4 regions of the Streptomyces sp. NPDC043427 genome follow, and region 2 is predicted to be linked to each of the others. Evidence: riboswitches for the same ligand, from Rfam matches in the RefSeq annotation. Region 2 holds a riboswitch; each other region holds the start of a gene.
What was found. Region 2 has a riboswitch for cobalamin ahead of AC067M_RS04540 (ribonucleoside-diphosphate reductase subunit alpha). Riboswitches for the same ligand answer to the same signal wherever they lie in the genome.
Positions count from the first base shown of each region.

Region 1: another riboswitch for cobalamin. It lies ahead of AC067M_RS40890 (CbtB domain-containing protein); the one in region 2 lies ahead of AC067M_RS04540 (ribonucleoside-diphosphate reductase subunit alpha).
Region 3: another riboswitch for cobalamin. It lies ahead of AC067M_RS31315 (cobalamin biosynthesis protein); the one in region 2 lies ahead of AC067M_RS04540 (ribonucleoside-diphosphate reductase subunit alpha).
Region 4: another riboswitch for cobalamin. It lies ahead of nicT (Nickel transporter NicT); the one in region 2 lies ahead of AC067M_RS04540 (ribonucleoside-diphosphate reductase subunit alpha).

Region 1 covers NZ_JBWKCC010000040.1:10,721-14,312, forward strand. Annotated here, with positions in the region: gene AC067M_RS40880 (four-helix bundle copper-binding protein) at 15-386, shown strand; gene AC067M_RS40885 (histidine phosphatase family protein) at 858-1,424, opposite strand; cobalamin riboswitch at 1,537-1,685, shown strand; gene AC067M_RS40890 (CbtB domain-containing protein) at 1,723-1,944, shown strand; gene AC067M_RS40895 (CbtA family protein) at 1,970-2,734, shown strand; gene AC067M_RS40900 (acyl-CoA dehydrogenase family protein) at 2,880-3,592, shown strand, end outside.
Region 2 covers NZ_JBWKCC010000002.1:143,061-146,652, forward strand. Annotated here, with positions in the region: gene AC067M_RS04530 (NACHT domain-containing protein) at 1-1,174, opposite strand, end outside; gene AC067M_RS04535 (GNAT family N-acetyltransferase) at 1,321-1,827, shown strand; cobalamin riboswitch at 1,880-2,008, shown strand; gene AC067M_RS04540 (ribonucleoside-diphosphate reductase subunit alpha) at 2,130-3,592, shown strand, end outside.
Region 3 covers NZ_JBWKCC010000024.1:85,556-89,147, forward strand. Annotated here, with positions in the region: gene AC067M_RS31310 (cobyric acid synthase) at 1-1,059, opposite strand, end outside; gene AC067M_RS31315 (cobalamin biosynthesis protein) at 1,056-2,108, opposite strand; cobalamin riboswitch at 2,210-2,349, opposite strand; gene AC067M_RS31320 (hypothetical protein) at 2,497-2,718, opposite strand; gene AC067M_RS31325 (inorganic phosphate transporter) at 2,761-3,592, opposite strand, start outside.
Region 4 covers NZ_JBWKCC010000017.1:56,261-59,852, reverse strand. Annotated here, with positions in the region: gene AC067M_RS25505 (glycoside hydrolase family 13 protein) at 1-534, opposite strand, end outside; gene AC067M_RS25500 (LAETG motif-containing sortase-dependent surface protein) at 865-1,824, shown strand; cobalamin riboswitch at 1,917-2,105, shown strand; gene nicT (Nickel transporter NicT) at 2,133-3,224, shown strand; gene AC067M_RS25490 (nucleoside hydrolase) at 3,491-3,592, opposite strand, start outside.

The DNA.
Region 1 (3,592 bases), on a different contig from region 2:
CCCGCCCTTACGTGATACCGACGACATCCCAGCAGGAGCTCTTCCGGTTCCTGGAGGACCGTTTCGCATGTGCGCAGGCGTGTACCGAGTGCGCCCGCGCGTGTGCGCTGCGCGCGAGCCTCGTGGATCCGGACGGGACCGAACAGCAGGAACTCGTACGACGCAAGGGCATCATGTGCGCGGAGGTGTGTGACGCCACCTGCCGTGTGCTGTCCGAGCAGAACCATCTGGACGAGGCGGGCATCCGCGTCCAGCTGGAGTGGTGCCGGACCGTCTGCCTGGAGTCCGCACATGTCTTCGACGGACAACCGGGTGCCGAGGAGAGCGCGGAGGCGTGCCGCGCCTGTGCGAAGGCCTGCACGGAGTTCATCGCCACCCTGGTCTGACCGCTTCACCGCGACGCCCGGCACCCGGACCGCCGGGGCGCCACGGCAACTGTCGGCGAGGCGCCTTGCCACCAGCCGACATCCGTGGCTGCTGCTGCCAGGCCACCGGTACGCCCGGGCGCCCACCGTCCGCGCACTTCGGCGCGGGCCGTTGGCCTTCGCGAGGCCGCGCGACCGCTTTGGCCGCGGCCGGCCGGCAGACCCCGACGTGTCGACAGGCCCGGGCCGGTGTTCCGTGGCCGCTGCGAGGCTGGGCGGGTCAGTGGGCCTCCGCCGAGCCGGTGCCCGACCGTCCCGGCGCCCCGACCGTCCGGCACGGCAGCCGCCACCGGGACACCCGCGCGCCGCAGGGCCGCTTTGAGCCTGATCGCCTGCTTGCGATCGGCCGCTGGGGGTGGGCCCCGAAGCGTCGACAGGCCCGCGAAACCGTGATCCGCGGTGCCCTCCGCGCTGAGCGGCTCATCGCCGTGCTCAGCCGAGCGGGTGCCCGACCGTGACGTTCCAGCGGCCCGATCTGCCGCTGAGCTCGACGGCTGTCAGGGGTGGGACGTCTGTGCGCCACAGGGCCTGGTCCGGTGCGCCGAGGGTGCGGACGATCGCGGCGCGGGACACCTCCGGCTCGACGACGGCGACGGTCCGGCCCGATCTGTCGGCGGCCGTTTCCAGCCAGGCGGCCACTCGGTCGCACAGGGCTCGCACCGACTCCCCGCCGTGCGGGGCGGAGCCGGGATCCGCCAGCCACTCGGCAAGAGCCGCGGGTTCGGTCGCGCTCACCTCCGCCAGCGTCGCCCCGCGCCAGCGGCCCGCGTCCAGTCCCGCGAGTTCCGGCACGGCCACGGCGTCGAGTCCCAGTGCCTCGGCCGTCTCGCGGCACCGCACGGTGGGGGAGGACCAAGCCGCCTCCCAGGCAGGCAGGGTGCCCGCGACGGCCCGGGCCCGGCGCAGGCCTGCCGGGTCGAGGGGGCAGCCGTCGTCGAAGCGGGCCTCCCGCAGCGCCACGCTGATCGCCGGTGAGATCAACATCACTCGGCTTGTCATGCCCACTCCGCCACGCTCGTCACTCCCGCCCTCAACGCCCCTACCAGTACAGTGACTTGACGGGTGACCAGGCCCGTCCGGGCGCACGCGGCTGAGCACGCGCCCTTGGCCGATTCCCTGCGTCGCGGTACGGTCACGTCGAAATCGACGACGGTACGTGGAAGCCGGTGGGATTCCGGCACGGTCGCGCCACTGTATGCCGGGCACGCACTTCGGTGCGGGCCGGGTGAGTCAGACCCGCGTCCGTCGTCATGTGCACCACCGATACGGGACGCGAGTTCCCCAGGGAGGTCCTGCCATGGCGCAGTCCGCCGTCCAGCCGAGCGCTGCCCCCACTGCCGTACCCGAGAAGCTGCCGATCGGCGCGATCGTCCCCTGGGCGGTCTTCTTCGGCATCCTGATGTTGGTCCTGCTCTACTTCGTCGGCGCCGAACAGGGTGCCACCTCCGTGATGTCCGGCGAGGACGTCCACGAGTGGGTGCACGACGCGCGCCACCTGCTCGGTTTCCCCTGCCACTGACAGCCGGGGAAGGACGTACCCGCCCATGAACTCCACCACCGTCCGCACCCTCCTGGTGCGGGGCATGCTCGCGGGACTCGCCGCGGGCCTGCTCGCCCTCGTCGTCGCCTACTTCCTGGGCGAGTCGCGGGTCGACGCCGCCATCGCCTTCGAGGAGGCGCACGCCCACCACCACGCGGGAGGCGCCGAACCCGTCAGCCGTACGATGCAGTCCACCGCGGGCCTGTCCACCGGTGTCCTCGTCTACGGCGTCGCGTTCGGCGGCATCGCCGCCCTCGCGTACTGCTTCGCCCTCGGCCGGATCGGCCGCTTCGGGCCGCGCGCGAGGGCGCTGCTCCTGGCGACGGCCGGTCTGGTCGCCGTGTACGTCGTGCCGTTCCTGAAGTACCCCGCCAACCCGCCCGCCGTCGGCGACCCCGACACGATCGGACAACGCACGACCCTCTATTTCCTGATGGTGGTGCTGAGCGTCCTGCTCGCCGTCGCCACCGTCATCCTGGGCCGGCGCCTCGCGCCACGCCTGGGCAACTGGAACGCGACCCTCGTCGCGGGCGCGTTCTTCGTCCTGGCCGTCGGGCTGGCGTACGCCTTCCTGCCGTCCTTCAACGAGGTCCCCGAGCACTTCCCGGCCACCCTGCTGTGGCAGTTCCGCCTGGCGGCACTCGCCGTGCAGGCCACCCTGTGGACCACCTTCGGGCTGGTCTTCGGGCTGCTCGCGGAACGCGTGCTCGCGCCACGGACCGCGGCGCAGGAGGTCGCCGCCGCACGGCCGACTCCCGTGGCCTCGTGACCGGTTCCCGGTAGGAGAGGCCCTCGGCACGCGTGCCGAGGGCCTCTTCACATCCCCATTTCGCGTCTCCCCGCCATTCCCAATTATTGGAACACGTTCTACCGTGTGGGCCGTCAGGACCGGCCCAGGGGAGCCAGGAGGCGCCGTGCATCTCGACCACACGCCCGAGCAGCAGCGGCTGCGCAGCGAACTGCGTGTCTACTTCGCCGAGTTGGTGCCCGACAACGCCTCCACCCGGCACGCCGACCCGGTCGCCCAGAAACGCTTCTACCGCGAGACGATCCGACGGCTCGGCACGGACGGCTGGCTCGGCGTCGGCTGGCCCACGGAGTACGGCGGGCGCGGCCTGACCGCGATGGAACAGTTCATCTTCTTCGACGAGGCCGCCCAGGCGGGTGTCCCGCTGCCCCTGATGGCGCTCAACACCGTCGGCCCCACGATCATGCGGTACGGCACGGAGGAGCAGAAGGCGTACTTCCTGCCGAGGATCCTCTCCGGCGAGATCGACTTCGCCATCGGCTACAGCGAGCCCGGCGCGGGCACCGACCTGGCGTCCCTCAAGACCCGCGCGGTGCGCGACGGCGACCAGTACGTCGTCAACGGCCAGAAGATCTGGACCACCAACGGCGACACTGCCGACTGGGTGTGGCTCGCCGTCCGCACCGACCCCGAGGCCCCGCCCCACAAGGGCATCACCATGCTCCTCGTCCCGACCACCGACCCCGGCTACTCCTGCACCCTCATCAACACCCTCGCCGGTCACGACACCACGGCCAGCTACTACGAGGACATCCGCGTCCCCGTCTCCCGCCGCGTCGGCGCCGAGAACCAGGGCTGGCGACTGATCACCAATCAGCT
Region 2 (3,592 bases):
GCAGCATGCTGCGGTCCCGGCCGGAGACGTCCAGAGGCTCCGGGTCCTTCGGGTTCAGGAGGCCGTTCTGGTGCAGTTCCCGAACGATCTGGAGGTAGATGGGTGATTCGGTGACCTCCGCCGATTCCACGATCCTGTCCAGGTACTGCTCGTCGCTGCCCGACGCGCGTGCCTCGACGAAGTGCAGGGCCTCCTCCTCGCTCAACGGTTCCAGCTCCACGATGGCGGCGGGGGTGCTCTCCAGGGGGCTGTGCGGCCGCGAGGCGATGACCAGAGGCAGCTTCTCTTTGTGAGCGCGCTCGATGGCACGGCGGATGATGTTGTCCCGGTTCTGCTGGAGACCGTCGTCGAGGAGCGCCTCTTCCAGGCCGTCGGCGATGACGACCGGTTTGTCGTCGGCGAGCAGTTGCTGCCAGACCCGATCGATCTTGGTGCGTGCCAGGGTCCCCTGGGGCGTCTCCTCGGCGAAGCGCCGCTTGGCCATGCGCTCGAAGTTCAGGTCGGCCTCGCCGGCCGCGTCCCTCAGCCGGATCGGCACGGGCACCGCGTGCTGCTGGGCCAGCAGTTCGGTGAGCCGCACGAGGACGGCGGTCTTCCCCACGCCGACGCCGCCGACGAGCAGGTAGGGCCGGCGGGTGTCGCGGTCCCGCAGCCGTTCGGCGATGACCTCGGCGACCTCGTCGCGGCCCACGATGTCGTCCGTGTCCTGGCCGGCGGTGAGCACCAGTTGACCGGGTCTCCTGCGTGCCTTCCCGAGGTAACGCCGCTTGGTCCAGCCGTACCAGCAGAACAGGAAGAGCGCGGCGGCGATGGATGCGGTGAGTACGGGACCGACGAAGCGGAGGAAGGCGTCGAACCCATCGTCCTTCCGCAGGTCCTCGAAGCCGGTCGACTCGCCCGTGATCAGGATGTACAGGCCCTCTCCGCACCAGGCAAGGACCGCGAGCACGGCGATCAACCAGACAATCCTGGTCGCGTTGCCGTAGGAGAACCCGGTCCGCCACTTCTTGGGCCGGGTGGTGCCGCGCCGGGCCTCCAGACGGATCGTCAGGGTGTGCCAGCGGCCGACGAGGACGCTCCGGACCCGGTTCCCCGCCCGCCTCAGACCCAGCGTGGCCATGGGCGCGTTGCGCGGCCGCTCCTTGCCGGGCGGGCGACGGACGACATTCGTCATCGTGCGTGCTCCCTCCGAGAGCGTTCTCGGGGCGGAGGGCTCCGCGGGCGCCGGCGCCTACTTCCATGGAAGCACTCTCGGGCCGCCCCGCAACCGGTGCGGACATCGGGGGTTCGCTGTCGAACGCGTCCGGCAGACTCGGCCCCATGGACATCATCATCCGGCAGGTGGAACCCCGCGAGTACGACACCGTCGGCGAGATCACCGCACAGGCCTACCTCCAGGACGGCCTTCTCGACTTCGGGGAGAGCGACGCGTACCTGGGCGAGTTGAGGGACGTGGCCAAGCGGGCCGCGGCCGCCGAGGTGCTGGTCGCGGTGGAGCAGGGGCGGGTGCTCGGCGGAGTCACCTTCGTGCCGGACGGCGGCCCCATGGCCGACATCGCCCGGCCCGGCGAGGCCGAGATACGGATGCTCGCGGTCGCGCACACCGCGCGTGGGCGTGGTGTCGGCGAAGCTCTCGTACGGGCCTGCGTCGAGCGGGCGCGCGCCGTCGAGGGCTGCACCGGCATGGTCCTCTCCACCCAGGCCACCATGCACACCGCCCACCGCATCTACGAACGCCTCGGCTTCACCCGCACCCCGGAGCGTGACTGGAACCCGATTCCGCACCTCGACGACATCACTCTCCTCACCTATGAGTTGACGCTGTGAAACCACGGCAACACAACATCTGGGGGTGACACCGCAGCCCGGCACAAGATGTATGCTCATGCTCGCTGTCGCCGCAGGGGAATCCGGTGCGAATCCGGAACTGTCCCGCAACGGTGTACTCATGCGCGTATGCCCGCGTATGAGCGTCAGTCCGAGGACCTGCCGACAGCGCGCCCGGCCCGTCCGGTCCGGGTGCCCGACGTCCGGGCCTCGTGGAGTGGGTCGGTGGACGCGACGCCGCGTGCGCTCGTGCTGCCCCCTGCCCTCCGCCAGGCCCCGTGCCGAGCGAGGGAGAGCCCCACGTGACCATCGCGCCAGCCGAACCGGCTTCAGCGACCGAGCTGGAGAACGACGGTCCCGGTGCCGCACTGCTGCGGACCCTGACCGAGCTGACCGCCGACCTGCCCGACGCCGACCCCGGCCGGGTCGCCGCCGCCGCTTTGCGGGGCCGGTCGGCGCGGGCCGACGAGGCGGAGCTGCGCCAGCTGGCCACGGAGGCGGCCGCCGGCCTCATCTCCGAGGACCCCGTCTACTCCCGGCTGGCCGCGCGCCTGCTCACCATCTCCATCCGTGCCGAGGCCGCCTCCCAGGGCGTCACGTCCTTCACCGGGTCCGTGGCCGTGGGGCACCGGGAAGGCCTCATCGCCGACCGCACCGCGGAGTTCGTGCGCGTGCACGCCGACCGGCTCGACGCCCTCGTCGACACCGGCGCCGACGACCGCTTCGGCTACTTCGGCCTGCGCACCCTGCACAGCCGCTACCTCCTGCGGCACCCCCTCACCCGCAAGGTCGTGGAGACCCCGCAGCACTTCATGCTCCGGGTGGCCGCGGGCCTCGCCAAGGACGACAGTCCCCGGTCCGTCGACGAAGTCGCCGCGCTCTACGGGCTCATGAGCCGCCTCGACTATCTGCCCTCCTCCCCCACGTTGTTCAACTCGGGCACCCGGCACCCGCAGATGTCGTCCTGCTATCTGCTCGACTCCCCGAAGGACGAGCTGGACTCCATCTACGACCGCTACCACCAGGTGGCCCGCCTGTCGAAGCACGCCGGCGGCATCGGTCTCTCGTACTCCCGGATCCGCAGCCGCGGTTCGCTGATCCGTGGCACCAACGGGCACTCCAACGGCATCGTCCCGTTCCTCAAGACCCTGGACGCCTCCGTCGCCGCCGTGAACCAGGGCGGCCGGCGCAAGGGCGCGGCCGCGGTCTACCTGGAGACCTGGCACTCCGACATCGAGGAGTTCCTGGAGCTGCGCGACAACACCGGTGAGGACGCCCGCCGTACGCACAACCTGAACCTGGCGCACTGGGTGCCGGACGAGTTCATGCGCCGGGTGAACGCCGACGGCCAGTGGTCCCTCTTCTCCCCCGCCGACGTGCCCGAGCTGGTCGACCTGTGGGGCGAGGAGTTCGACGCCGCCTACCGCAAGGCGGAGGCGAACGGGCTCGCCAAGAAGACCCTCCCCGCCCGCGAGCTGTACGGCCGCATGATGCGCACCCTCGCGCAGACCGGCAACGGCTGGATGACCTTCAAGGACGCGGCCAACCGGACGGCCAACCAGACGGCGCTCCCGGGCCATGTCATCCACTCCTCCAACCTCTGCACAGAGATCCTGGAGGTCACGAACGACGGGGAGACCGCAGTCTGCAACCTGGGGTCCATCAACCTCGGGGCTTTCGTGGACAACGGCGACATCGACTGGGAGCGGCTGGACGCCACCGTCCGCACGGCCGTCACCTTCCTCGACCGCGTCGTCGACATCAA
Region 3 (3,592 bases), on a different contig from region 2:
CTCGATGTGCTCGCCGAGGATCTGGAAGCCACCGCAGATGCCGAGGACGGGCCGCTGTTCGGCGGCCCTGCGCTCGATGGCCTCCGCGAGCCCCCGCTCCCGCAGCCACTCCAGCGCCCGTACGGTCCCCCGCGTCCCCGGAATCACGACGAGGTCCGCGTCGGCCAGTTCCTCCGGCCGGTCCACGAACCGCACCACGACACCCGGTTCGGCGGCCAGCGCGTCCACGTCGGTGAAGTTGGACATGAGGGGAATCGCGCAGACGGCGACCCGCAGCACGTCCTCGCCGACGGGCGGGGCGACGTTCGACTCCCGCACCGTGCCCCGCAGGGACACCCTCAGCCCGTCCTCCTCGTCGATGCCGAGCCCGTGCCGGAACGGGAGAACCCCGTACGTGTGCCGTCCGGTGAGCCCGTGCAGCATGTCGAGCCCGGGTTCGAGCAGGGAGACGTCACCGCGGAACTTGTTGACCAGGAACCCGGCGACACACTCCTGGTCCTCGGGCGACAGCAGGGCGACGGTCCCGAAGAAGGAGGCGAAGACCCCGCCGCGGTCGATGTCGCCGACGACGAGCACGGGGAGCCGCGCGTTGCGGGCGATCCCCATGTTCACGATGTCCGTCCGCCGCAGATTGATCTCGGCGGGACTCCCGGCCCCCTCACAGATCACCGCGTCATACGTGCCCCGCAACTCGGCGAGACAGTCCAGCACCGTCCCGAGCAGCTTCTGCTGCCGCCCACCGTGATAGCCACGCGCACTCAACTCACCCACGGGCTTCCCGAGCAGCACGACCTGACTGCTCTGCTCCCCGCCGGGCTTGAGCAGCACCGGGTTCATCAGCGCGGTCGGCTCGACCCGACAGGCCTGGGCCTGCATGGCCTGCGCCCGCCCGATCTCCGCACCTTCCCGTGTGACGAACGAGTTGAGCGACATGTTCTGCGCCTTGAACGGCGCGACCTTGACGCCCTGGCGCACCAGCCACCGACAGATCCCGGCGGTGACGACACTCTTCCCGGCATCGGAGGTGGTGCCGGCGACGAGCAACCCGCGCCCGTTCACGAGAGACCTCCTACCGGCTGTGGGCGGTCGTTCGGCAGGGCGATGGGGGTGCCCCCGCTCGAGTGAAGCCGAGAGTGGGGGAGGGTGGCCACGGTCTGCAGCGCCGGGCGCCTCGTAACCCGCCCCCGCAGCAACGCCCCCGCCGCACTCACCCCGAGCGCCAGCCAACTCACCCGCCGCGACAACCGAACAGCCCGCTCGATGTCCCGCACCTCCACCGCACGCCCCTCTCCATTCAGCACAGGCCGATGCTCCACACGCCCCTCGTACGACAACGTCCCGCCCAGCCGCACCCCCAACGCCCCCGCGAACGACGCCTCCACAGGCCCGGCGTTGGGACTCGGGTGCTTGGCCGCATCCGCACGCCAGGCCCGTACGGCCCCCCGCGGATCGGGCCCCGCCACAGCCGCCAGCACCGCGGTCACCCGAGCCCCCGGCCACCCGGCGACGTCGTCGAGCCGCGCAGAAGCCCACCCGTACCGCCGATAACGGGCCGACTTGTGCCCGACCATCGCATCCAGCGTGTTGACCGCCCGGAACCCCAGCAGCCCCGGCACGCCCGCGATCCCGCCCCACACCAGCGCCCCCACCACCGCGTCCGACGTGTTCTCCGCGACGGACTCCACGACGGCCCTGGCGATCCCGTCCGCGTCGAGGGCCTGTGGGTCCCGCCCGCACAGATGCGGCAGTCGTGCCCGCGCCGCGTCGACGTCCCCCGCTTCGAGCGCCCGCCCGATGGTCCGGGCTTCCCGGCCGAGTGAAGTCCCCCCGACGACGGCCCAGGTGGCGGCACCGGTCAGCGCGACGGAAGCAGCCGGGGAGGGGCGTACCGCACGAGCGGCCATGGCGCCGAGGGCGACGGCGCCACCGGCGCACACCGCGGTGTGCAGCGCCCCCCACCCCCGGTGGTCGCGCCACAGCACCCGCTCGACGGCACCCGCGGCCCGCCCGAACGCGGCGACCGGGTGTCCGCGGCGGGGATCGCCGAGGAGCAGGTCACCGAGGAGGCCGGCGGCGGCGCCGTACGCGAAGACGCGATCGGCACCCATCGGCTCAGCCGTCCGTGGGGTCGGGCAACAAGCTGGTACTGGCCCTCAATCGGCAGCCGCGCATGGCGATATGTCCTCACTCAGGGTGTCCGCGCCCTGGTTCGACGAGACCGGCGGTGAGAGTTCCTGGCTCCCGGGGCTTCCTACCCCGGTGACAGTGGCGGGACCGCGCCGGATTCTCACCGGCTTCCTCTCCTGCCGCCGTACATGGCTCCGGCAGTCCACCACGGCCCCGGAAGAGCCGTCAACTTGCTGTTGACCTGCGACGGGAGAGTGTGGAGAACCCCACACGCGGGCCGTCGAGGGCGTCACACGCGCACGTGGGGTGCGGGACGACGATCCGTCCCGCACCCCACGTGGTGCCCGTGTGCCGCCGGTCAGGCGGCGATCAGGCGATGATCAGGGAGATCCCGTACGCCACCGCCGCCGCGCACGCCGCGAAGCACACGTACGCGCCGGTGACCGCGAGAGCGGCGGAGCCGCCCTGGGCCGCGGCCCGCTCGCGCCGGGAGAGGCCGGTGATGCCGAGGGTGAACAGGGCCACGAGGGCCACGGTGACCACGAGGCTGACCCCGAAGACGGAGCCGAGAGCCGCCCAGTCGATCTTCATGCTGTCTCTTCCTTCATACCTGGCGTACGGACCGGATGCGGCTCAGACGGTGGTGGTGGCCGGCGGGGCGGACTCGGCCGCGGAGGCCGGGATCGTCGCCGACAGGTCCTCGGCGACCGTGCCCGCGGGCGGCGGGCTCACCACGGCGATCGCGGTGGTCACCACGCCGGGCGGCTCCTCGGAGTCGTTGACGTTGCTGTGGTCGACGACCTCGCGGCGCGAGATCTTCCAGATCGCGGCGCTGGAGGCGACGAGGAAGACGGCGACGACGGCCGTGCCCCAGTCGCCGAAGCCGGTCACGTACTCCGCGAGCGCGCCGACCAGGGCCGCGGCCGGGAGCGTGAGGCCCCAGGCGACGAACATGCGGGTGGCGGTCGACCAGCGGACGACGCCGCCCTTGCGGCCGAGGCCCGCGCCCATCACCGAGCCGGAGACCGAGTGGGTGGTGGAGAGGGAGAAGCCCAGGTGGGAGGAGGCCAGGATGACCGTCGCGGCGCTGGTCTGGGCGGCGAAGCCCTGCTGCGGCTGGAGGTCGGTCAGGCCCTTGCCCATGGTGCGGATGATGCGCCAGCCACCGAGGTAGGTGCCGAGCGCGATGGCGAGGCCCGCGGAGAGGATGACCCACAGGGGCGGGTCGGAGTCGGGGGCGACGGCGCCGCCGGCGACCAGGGCGAGGGTGATGATGCCCATCGTCTTCTGGGCGTCGTTCGTGCCGTGCGCGAGGGAGACCAGGCCGGCGGAGGCGATCTGGCCCGCGCGGTAGCCCTTCTCGGCGGCCTTGCCGTCGGCCTTCTTCCCGAGGGTGTAGGACAGGCGGGTGGCGAGCATCGCGGCGACGCCCGCGACGATCGGAGCCGCGATCGCCGGGATCAGG
Region 4 (3,592 bases), on a different contig from region 2:
CGCGAACAGGTGCAGGTACCACTGCCCGTCCGGCACCCGCTGCCAGGCGCTGCCGCCGAAGACGGACTGCCAGTCGGAGGGCGGGAGCTCTCCGTGCTCGCCCCGGCCGTCACGGAAGACGTACCGGTCGCGGGCGGCGGAGCCCGGGCCGGCCGCCAGGGCCTCCTGGAACCAGACGTGCTGGTGCGAGGTGTGGTTCGGGACCAGGTCGACGATCACCTTCAGGCCCAGGCGGTGGGCCTCGGCGACCATGTCGTCGAAGTCGTCCAGGCTGCCCAGGCGCGGGTCGACGTCCCGGTAGTCGGCGACGTCGTAGCCGCCGTCGGCGAGCTCGGAGGGGTAGAAGGGGCTGAGCCACAGCGCGTCCACGCCGAGCGCCGCGAGGTGGGACAGGCGCTGGGTGACACCCCGGACGTCGCCGAGCCCGTCACCGTCGGCGTCGGAGAAGCTGCGCGGATACACCTGGTAGATGACGGCCTGCCGCCACCAGTTCGGATCCTTGGACGAGAGGTCGGGCGTGGTACGGACGATCACGCTGGCTCCTCTTCGGGTTCTCGGCGGATGATGCGGACGAGCGGTCTATGCACGATAAAGGGAAATTCTGTCCACATCGCCGGAAAAGTGAACCTCCGCCACCGTCGGAACGAATCATTCCCCGTGTGACGGAACTGTGATGGCGTCCGAACTCACTTGCCGTCGCAGCAGGTTGACAGCGTTCCGCCGCGAGATCCACCATGAGTACACGCTGTGGCGCATGTGACCAATGGGCCCGGTGTTTCTTCGACCGCACACCCCCGGTACGGCCGACAGCGTCGTGCTGCCCTCCCGCCGTACCCGGGTTTCGCACGCCAAGATGGGATCTGCATGTCCATAGCGAGACGTGTCACCATGCGCCGCCTGCTGGGGACGGGCGCCGCGTCGCTCGCCCTGTGCGCTGCCTCCGTCGCCGCTGCCTCCGGTGCCTGGGCCTCCGAGCCCGGCGGGGACGGCTGGGCGTCCGGCGGGGCGTACCAGCCGGGCACCGGCGCGGGCACGGAGACCGGCACGGACCGCTGCCAGTTCTCCCTGGACGGCGTCGGCTTCTTCGACTCGGTCAAGGTCGACGACCAGAACCTCAAGCCGACCGAGGACGGCAAGGTCCACATCAAGGTCCGCACCGCCGGGGACGCGAGCACCTGCACCGCCTCCCTGTCGTCCTTCCTCGCCCACGGCGCGGACTTCGGCACCTCCGGTGAGCAGATCTTCATCGACTTCGACACGGTGACGGTCAAGCCCGGCCAGACCGAGTCCCTCGACATCGCGGTGCCGGACGCGGGCTGCTACGCGCAGATCGACCTCTACCGGGGCGCCAAGAAGTTCGACGGCAAGCTCGACGCGAAGGACGGCTTCGAGCACGGTGAGCTGCCCAAGGGTCCGGACCGTCCGGTGATCAAGGACAAGCTGATCGCGGCCTGGAACGGCGGCAGCAAGGACTGCACGACCATCGAGTCGCAGCCCCCGACCACCCCGCCCGCCTCCACCCCGCCCACCACGCCCGCCACTCCCACGACGCCCCCGGCGAGCGAGCCCGTGACCCCGCCGGCCGAGACCGAGCCTCCCGCCGGCACCCCGACCCCGTCCGGCTCGACCTCCACCCAGCCGCCGAGCGACTCCGAGTCCACCACGCCCCCGGCTGCCACGCCGCACGGCGGCGGCGGCGACCTCGCGGAGACGGGCGCGAACAGCAGCACGACCCCGATCGCCATCGGCGCGGCGGTGCTGCTCGCGGGTGGCGCGGTGATCGTCGTGTCGACGCGCAGGCGCAAGGCGGCCGCTCGCTCGTAGCGACGACGCCGGGATCTTGGGGGCCGGGGGCCTGGGGGCGTTGCCCCCGGGGCCTCGGCCCCACCCGGCTGTGCGGGAGCTGCGGTGAGCACCTACTGTGGGCGGGCCGTGGTGTTCGGGAAGTCGGTGTGAAGCCGGCGCGGCCCTCGCCACTGTGATCGGGGAGTTCCCGTCCCGCGTCCCGTGAGGGACAGCCACTGGTCGTCGCGAGGCGGCCGGGAAGGCAGGGCCGGGCGCGTACACCCGGAAGCCAGGAGACCGGCCACGGCATCTCACGAAGTGATCCACGAGGTGCTGGAGCTGACCGTATGACCGAGCCTGTTTCGCCTGCTTCCTTCCGCTGGCGGCGTGAGGACACCGTGCGGACGGCGGTGCTGATGGCGGTCATCGCCGCCCTGCACGTCGTCGCGTTCGGGATCCTGTTCCTGCTCGTCGTCCCCGGCCACTACGAGGTCGGCGACAAGGCCTTCGGCATCGGCCTCGGCATCACCGCCTACACCCTCGGCATGCGGCACGCCTTCGACGCCGACCACATCGCCGCGATCGACAACACCACCCGCAAGCTGATGGCCGACGGCAAGCGGCCGGTGTCGGTGGGCTTCTGGTTCGCGCTCGGCCACTCCAGTGTCGTGGTCCTGCTCGCCCTGCTGATCGCGGGCGGCACCCAACTGGCCGGCCGGGTCATGAACGAGGACTCGGGCACCCACCAGGTCCTCGGCTTCCTGGGTACGACCATCTCCGGCACGTTCCTCTACCTCATCGCCGCCCTCAACCTGGTCGCCCTGGTGGGCATCCTGAGGGTGTTCCGGGCGATGCGGGCGGGCGCGTACGACGAGCGGGAGCTCGAACAGCACCTGGACTCGCGGGGCTTCATGAACCGGATCCTCGGCCGCCTCACCAACTCCATCTCGCGCCCCGGCCAGATGTACCCGCTCGGCTTCCTCTTCGGCCTCGGCTTCGACACCGCGACCGAGGTCACGCTGATGGTGATGGCCGGTTCGGGCGCTGCGGCGGGCCTGCCCTGGTACGCGGTCCTGTGCCTGCCGCTCCTCTTCGCCGCCGGCATGAGCCTGTTCGACACCCTCGACGGCACGTTCATGAACTTCGCCTACCAGTGGGCGTTCTCCAACCCCGTCCGCAAGGTCTTCTACAACCTCACCATCACCGGCCTGTCCATCGCCGTCGCCTTCTTCATCGGCACGATCGAACTCGTCGGCGTCCTCCACGAGAAGCTCGACCTGCGCGACGACGTCACCGGCTGGATCGCGGGCCTCGACCTCGACAACGTCGGCTACATCATCGTCGGGCTGTTCGTCGTGGTGTGGGCGGCGGCGGTCGCGTACTGGAAGCTCGCGAAGGTGGAGCAGCGGTGGGCGGTACGGCCCGCCGACACGCAGTGACTTCGGTGAACACCGGGCGAACTACCTGTGTGCATATGTGACTTGACCGTGACGCGACCGGCCATCGCAAGGTAATCTTTTGGCAAAGAGGTGTTCGCAGGAGCCAAGTGGATCGAGGGAGGCAATCGTGTTCGATCTCCGGACCGAGGCAGAGATGAGGCTGCACTCGGAGAAGACGGCCCGGGAACTCGCACTGAAGAAGCAGCGGGAGAAGTCCGGCGAGGCGCACACGAGCGCCGAACCGACCGCCACCCCCGACACGGCGGCTACGGCTTCTCGACCGTCGTCAGCCACAGACTGACGTAGCGCTCCACGTTCACGCCCAACGCCACGTCTACCAGCGGCTGTTCACGTTCGCCGTGGTGTAT